DNA from 3 places in the Methylicorpusculum oleiharenae genome. Region 1 is predicted to be linked to each of the others. Evidence: riboswitches for the same ligand, from Rfam matches in the RefSeq annotation. Region 1 holds a riboswitch; each other region holds the start of a gene.
The links. Region 1 has a riboswitch for cyclic di-GMP ahead of GO003_RS19315 (VPLPA-CTERM sorting domain-containing protein). Riboswitches for the same ligand answer to the same signal wherever they lie in the genome.
Positions count from the first base shown of each region.

Region 2: another riboswitch for cyclic di-GMP. It lies ahead of GO003_RS25070 (hypothetical protein); the one in region 1 lies ahead of GO003_RS19315 (VPLPA-CTERM sorting domain-containing protein).
Region 3: another riboswitch for cyclic di-GMP. It lies ahead of GO003_RS01870 (hypothetical protein); the one in region 1 lies ahead of GO003_RS19315 (VPLPA-CTERM sorting domain-containing protein).

Region 1 is NZ_WUTY02000001.1:4,316,638-4,318,909, forward strand. It holds gene GO003_RS19310 (tetratricopeptide repeat protein) at 1-291, shown strand, start outside; cyclic di-GMP riboswitch class I at 744-831, shown strand; gene GO003_RS19315 (VPLPA-CTERM sorting domain-containing protein) at 927-1,865, shown strand; gene GO003_RS19320 (DUF2024 family protein) at 2,081-2,209, opposite strand.
Region 2 is NZ_WUTY02000002.1:361,740-364,011, forward strand. It holds gene GO003_RS25060 (metal-dependent hydrolase) at 1-11, shown strand, start outside; gene GO003_RS25065 (hypothetical protein) at 65-847, shown strand; cyclic di-GMP riboswitch class I at 924-1,008, shown strand; gene GO003_RS25070 (hypothetical protein) at 1,094-1,513, shown strand; gene GO003_RS25075 (TonB-dependent receptor domain-containing protein) at 2,142-2,272, shown strand, end outside.
Region 3 is NZ_WUTY02000001.1:389,699-391,970, reverse strand. It holds gene GO003_RS01875 (hypothetical protein) at 1-208, opposite strand, end outside; gene GO003_RS01870 (hypothetical protein) at 404-1,096, opposite strand; cyclic di-GMP riboswitch class I at 1,125-1,204, opposite strand; gene gspE (type II secretion system ATPase GspE) at 2,039-2,272, shown strand, end outside.

The sequences.
Region 1 (2,272 bases):
TCGTTAGCGCAAACCTTTAAAAACTCAGATTTCCCGTCATTCTTGGATACCTTTGGCTGGTTGAGTTATCTGAATGATCAGACAGATGATGCAGTGGCCGCATTAGAAAAAGCCGTTGCGAAAGAGGCGAGAATTCCCGACCTTCATTACCATCTGGGTATGATCTATCTGAAAAAAGGGCGTAATGAAGACGCTAAACAAGCATTTGAAAAAGCACTTTCCCTTAACACGGCTTTTGATGATGCAGATAAGGCAAAAACAGAACTTGAAAAACTGAAAACAGGTTCATAATCCTTAATATAGTGGGTTGAATCTATCACCGCCATTGATGCGAGTGATAGATTCAACGGTTTTAAAGTTAGCTCTGTTTGCCTCACAACACGCGTTAAATCTCAGGGCTTATTCTGTTACAAGAAAGCTGCATTATTCAGTAGCTTCCCGTCAACTTGGTTTTAGCAATAAACCGAAATCGAAAAATTTCAGGTCATATCCCACAATTTTTGTATGTGTCTGCGTCATATGACACATTATTGAGTTTTCTCTTTTCCCAAATAAAATGTTCAGAAGCCTCAATCAATAAATCGGCTTTAAAAACGTCACTTCTCTATCAAATGGTTATTTTAATTTCAATATAATCAATTGCTTATTCTCTCATCAAAAAAATAAAATCCACATCCGCTTATTTGATAATTATTGGCTCGTTAATTGCCTTTATGAAAGTCATACTGACTTAATCGATGATATCAGTAGATCGCCACACCTGTTGCGAGACAGGGCCGGAAAGCCTATGGGTCTTGAATCAATTGACTTCAAGATAGCCGGGTCGCCTCCTTTTAAAAAGGAGGTCTGCTTAGCTTTGCGTTTTAATGAGGCCGGCAGACATCACTTCTTTTATTAGCAAATAAACCATGAGGGTTCTAAAAGTGATGACAACTAAATTAGCAAAAGCTGTATCTATGGCAATTGCAGGTTCAGCCTTAACAATCGGTTCAATATCAAGCGCATCTGCGCATACGATGTACAACACAGAAATACGAACTGGCGTTGATAGTAACGGAATACCAAATCGTATATCTGGTACAGACGGTTTTGTATATGGCTTTCAAAATGCCAATTATCCTAACGTAACAGGATGGGTAGGCACCGGCACTGGTATTTCCAGCAATCTGCCATTCAACTACTCCGGCAAAGCTCATTTGAACTGGGCCGCCGAATTGCATCATGCAGGCAGTTCTTTGGAAATCTCCAAAGCCGACGCTCTAACTCGATACGGCTCGTCAATCAGTGATGCAGAAATTGATACCGGCGCAGGAGCATGGCAAGATGCAGGAATAGATGGCAACGGCAACCCTACAGTAAACGGACCTACCGGCTGGAAGCATCAAACCGATATCGGTTTGATCAAAGCCGAAGAAACCATGTTCATAACGCTCAAACCCTCAGTAGTCACTGGAACAGGCTTTGATATCCAAAACTTCGGTATCACTGTGTTTACTGGCATGGATAAGAACACTGGTGATTACAGTCACCATGGCTCGTGGAACTGCCCAGGGTGTCTTTCAGGTGGCAACCCCGCACCAAAACCCTATGATGCCAATGATCCATTTGGCACCCAAGGGTTAACCTATTTGATCCACGACGCAACTGTAGATGGCTTGAATGGCTTGACGTTCAAGGCAGTTGCAGGACAAGAGTATTCTGTATACATCGGTGGAGCAGGCGTAGGCCGCTGGAATGCAAACGTCGCTGACTATAAACTGGAAATAACCACTTCAGCTGTCCCAATCCCAGCTGCCGTCTGGCTGATGGGCAGTGGTCTGGTAGGCTTGATGTCATTTGGCCGTAAAAAAGAAAAAACAGCTTAAATTACACCCGTTCCAAAATGAGCAGTTCATCTGCCGGACCGCAGGACATTATCTCAGCGGTTCTTAAAGCCTGTTTAAGTCACAGGCCAATCAGAACCTCAAAACCGGCAAGCCAAGGATGGCTTTTACTGCTTTAAATCAGGAACTCACTTTAATGACAATACAAAGCGAGTTGCTACTGTTCAATTATTCTTGATCGTAAAACTTTGCACCATCTAGGTAAATTGAGATAACTGATCGCTAACCTTATTCGTTGAAATTTTTTTATCCAGCACAACATCAAAGCGCATAATTCTACCCTGAGCTGTTTTTGCATAAGTATCAAATACGTGTGAAATAGACATCGATATTTCCTATTAAAACGGGTTGCCCTTGGAAAAGTGAGTTCCATCTATTTATTTAATTAA
Region 2 (2,272 bases), on a different contig from region 1:
TTTTCGCGTGAAATAGATTAAGCAATTCGTCATATCGTCATAAATTCATCTGTAGGAATAAATAATGGCTTTGGATACTTTAACTGTTTATGCTGCTTCGAAAACTGAACATTCCGATCATATACTTGTTCGTGTTTATTGGATGACTGGCAAGAATCGTCGCAAAGCGATCGATGTCTCCTTTCCATTGAGTTGCCATGATTACCTGGCTGCCGCTGAAGCTGTAGCCATTCGTTATCTACTTAGCGAGGCGAACATTTTTAATGTCAATCGAACGGGCCTAAACTTAAAGCTTGTCTTTTCAAAAGGCGCAATCAAAAAAATGGCCAAAAATGCGGCAAACAGAAAGAGCTCCCTCAACAATCGAGATCTTTATGAATACGGCTACCCAATCTATACTCGCTATGCTGAAGCCCAGATAGAGGTGTCAAAAGATAAATCTTGGTTCCCAATCCAGGAAGAAATTACTGAGGTCCCGGTTGTCAATAGCCAAGAACTTAAAGGCATCGAAAAGATTGATACAGATTCCTTGGGCGTTATAGCCATAACCCGACATGCCATGGAAAAATATGGTGTGCATTGCGGTACGATCGACATGAACGCAACCTGGAAAAACATCAATCGTCGATTTAAGTCTGGGAAAATCGAGCAGATTGAATTGCCGTCAAAGGTTTTAGCCCACAAATTGAAAAAATATGGCTCAGCCCCGGAAGTATGGAAGCATCCAGACAATCCACTGCATTATGTTTTTTGTAATCGCACTAATCACAAACTCCTTGTGACAGTATTCAAAAAGGATCCTGATGAACTAGTCACATTTAATCCCTCCTTATATAATAAAATCTGACTAAATTATAGAAATACGATCTCGCTGTTTTCTACGGTTAGCACCCTAGACTATCACCGTAGTTAGGAATTTCTGTGACAGATAAAGGCAAACCAGTTGTGAGGCTGAGACGCAAAGTCACCGATCCATGGCATTATGTCAGGGGCAGCGGGATTACCAGAGTCGCGTGACTACCATAATAATAGGCTAGTCCTCCACGATCTATGAATAACCTCAAAGTCCCTGTCTCAAAATAGGAGACAGGAAATGTTCACTTTAGCAAAAGCAATAATTGCTTCAGGCGCATTGATTTACGGTGCTGCCAATATCGATCCAGTTACCCCTCCAGAAAACACTGGTTTTTCATCAAAACCAGCTACAACTAAGTTCCTTTTTGCTCCAGATCAAAAAGCCCCTGACACTTTTGCTCGTAATGGTAGCGACATTGAAGCCAATGTCGAACAAGGCTCAGAGCACTTCGATGACATTGCGATGCAATTTCCTGGTGTTTTGGGAAAAAAACTTCAATCTGTCATGAAGCACGGTTCTAAAGCAATCCTCATGGAGGACTCAGAAACCAAAGCTGCCGAAGAAAAAATGATTGGTTCTTTGGTTCAAGGTCTAAGACATATTGGCGATGCGATGGCCGCAGATATGGTTCGTTCCGCACAAAAGGCTCGCGGCTAGAAATTTGGGCTATTTGCATTCTGGGGTTGGAAATCAGAACGATACATGTTTTTTAATCGCGCAGTTTTGTGCAAAACAGGGTTGGATCGTTGATGAGCGAGGTTACTTGTTATGTGCAATAGTCGGTTGTGCTGTCAATGCTCGTTACCGGCCATCACTTGTCGGTCGGGATGACTATTCAATTTCAACGATTAATACATTCTATAATCCAGTCGAATGTCCGGTATCCGGCGAGCAAATTGAAATTATCACTGTGTCATAACGACCCATTTTTGCCACTCGCGCTTCTCCAAAGCGGTCATTCGGCCAAATCCAGATCCTGCGAACTAGAAAGCTACAAAGCAGTCATTGGCGACCTCAACCAATCGGCCAAAACCGGCCACTGAGGATGCAGGCGAAATTTTCCATTCCTAAGTTCAGCGAATGGCAGCTTTTCGGCGAGCAATTTTGCGTTCTCTTTGGCTTGACCCGGCCAAAACCGGACATTTAGTTTTGTCCTTTTTCATGTAAGACAGTGTCGAATATTTGTCGATATAGAGTCTCTAAAATGCTATAAATAATCATCACTTTATATTTATGATGATCCAGGGATTTTATGCGCATCAATCAAAAGACTCTGCTGTGCCTTTTGGGGCTGCTGCTGTCTCTATCACCCTCACTCGTCCAGGCCCATACCGGCAGCCTGACACTGAGTGGCTGGACTAACGGCTTCAATCATCCTCTGCACGGCTGGGACCATCTTTTAACTATGCTCGCCGT
Region 3 (2,272 bases), 3.9 Mb from region 1:
CGTGAATTCTAGCTTCTGCGACTTGCATTACACCTTCATAAAGAGCGTAAGCCGCTCTTTCAGCAGCACTCAAATCTGTGGTGGCAACGATGGGTGACTGAGGTCCGTTGCTGTAAATGTCATTAATTAATGGTGGGTTGGCTGCGTTTGCCATTGATGAAATTCCGATCATTACGGCTGACGCTACGATTGTTAATTTTGTGTTCATAAAAAACTCCTTAACTCTTATAAGAGAATAATAGGGTGTCATGTTGACCAATTGAGTCAGCGGGGACATGACAGCCCCGCTGACCAAGAGAGCATATTGCTCAATTCTTTGTTGATAACAGTTTTAAAGGTTTTTTCTGGCCTGACTTATCATCTTGGAAATAAGTAGCGGGCTGGTTTGACTCAATCGTGCTTATCAGGCCGTTTTTTTACGCCAGGTCGATAATAAACCTATGAGTGCTGAGCCCATTAACCACACCGTGCCTGGCAGAGGAACTTGAGAAGGTGGATCAATTGGTCCAGTTGATCCGGACCGTTTTACGCCTTCTACTTTCATGATGAAAGGTCCTTCATCTCCAAATTGAGCGCCTTCGCCCCTGTCAAATGCCCAGTATCCTGATCCGCCATCGTAAGACCATTCGGTTAGAGACGCCTCTGGAGTGGCTGAGAGATAAACCCAATACCAGCTGTTCTTCTGAAATACTGCTGGAGTGTTAGTATCTTGTTCGGGCGCACTAAATACAGCAAACTTGGCAGTTGTGTTGAACGAGCTGGGATTAATCATGCTGATTAATGAACTGCCGGGTGCTGAAGGAGCATCTGTTTGATTGGCTGAATCCGAATAGACTTCTAGTGTAATCCCTGCTGTGGGGCCGAATAATGTTCCGGAACGAAGCAATAAAGTTATATCGCTTACATCACAGCCAAAGGGACAAGCTGATTCGGTTACGCGAAATGCACTTGCCATCCAGCCCGGAGGGACGCCTTGACTGCCAAATTCTTCTAAATTGGTATTGTTATATAAAACATTTGCCGAGGCTGATCCGGCTAAAAGGCCTAAGGCGACAATAGAGCTAAATTTTTTAAATGGTATTTTCGTTTCGAACATAATAAATTACCCCTAAGTGAAATAATTTAAGTGCAACCCGACTGTCTGCTTGTCTGCAGATTCTTGGCTTTCCGTCCCCGGCTCACGGCGGGTTAGGCTTTTACTTAAAGGAACTAAAAAATATCCTTGTTGTCTCGATCTGTGTCTTAAGTAACTGAGTTAAATACTCTCAAACCTCTTGAAATCAAGACATGATCCTGTGTCTGGTAAACTCAGTTTTCGCGCTTGTTTTTAACTCAAAAAATAGTGATCTCAATGCAGTGGTTACCACTTTTCGAATTACAGATAAACATTTCTCCCTTCTTTTTGACTGATGTTAGCGATGTCTGTATTGATAACTGAGCTGAAAAATTGTTAGTAATTTTTCATTTCATTCAAAAGAGATAAATCCGACTTTTTATCGATCTATAAGTCATGTCTGAATAGAAATGATGCACTAACGTTCTACCCCCTGCGTATTATTCAGCCCCCTCTTTCGTTTAAAGTTTCCTTGAAATCCCCTCAAATTTCCATAAAACCAATATCAAAATAAGCTCAAATAACATCGATGATTTCTTGCGAGATGTTTAATATTATGATGTGCGGGGCGGTGACGAGCTTTTTGTTCGGAAAGAAAGGGTAAGCAGCAAGAATGAATGGCAACTGATTGGTTTTTGGATGCTTAGATGTTACGTAAATAATCTTTGCAATCTAAATTCATTGGTATTGTTCGGCTATGAAAGAAAAATCGATGTCTATCCCAAGAAAACACTGCAGGTTCCTGTCTGCATTTTTTGCGAATGAGAAGTTCGACCTATCAGGATTGATTGCCGGTTTATTCTCCAATTGCCGAGCGTTGTAATTTCATTGCCAAATTCCGAAATGACTTTCACACTAACCAATAACGGATTTAATATTTTCTATCGTTTATAATTTGCCAAATTCACAGTTCTGGTAGTCAACATGGATTATTCAACCGCAAAGCTAGCTCCGGAATATCACAGTTTTTTAAGTCACTTGCAGTACCTGGAAAAATTGACCGATGCCGAGTTAAAAAAAGTGGATCGGGTCATGCAGTCTACGGTCGTGGAAACCTTACCGCATTTGCTGATCAAGTTGGGCATTTGTTCCGAATTCGATATTGCTGAGGCGTTTATTGCGACACACCCGATGGAAAAAGTCCGCGGGGAAGACTAT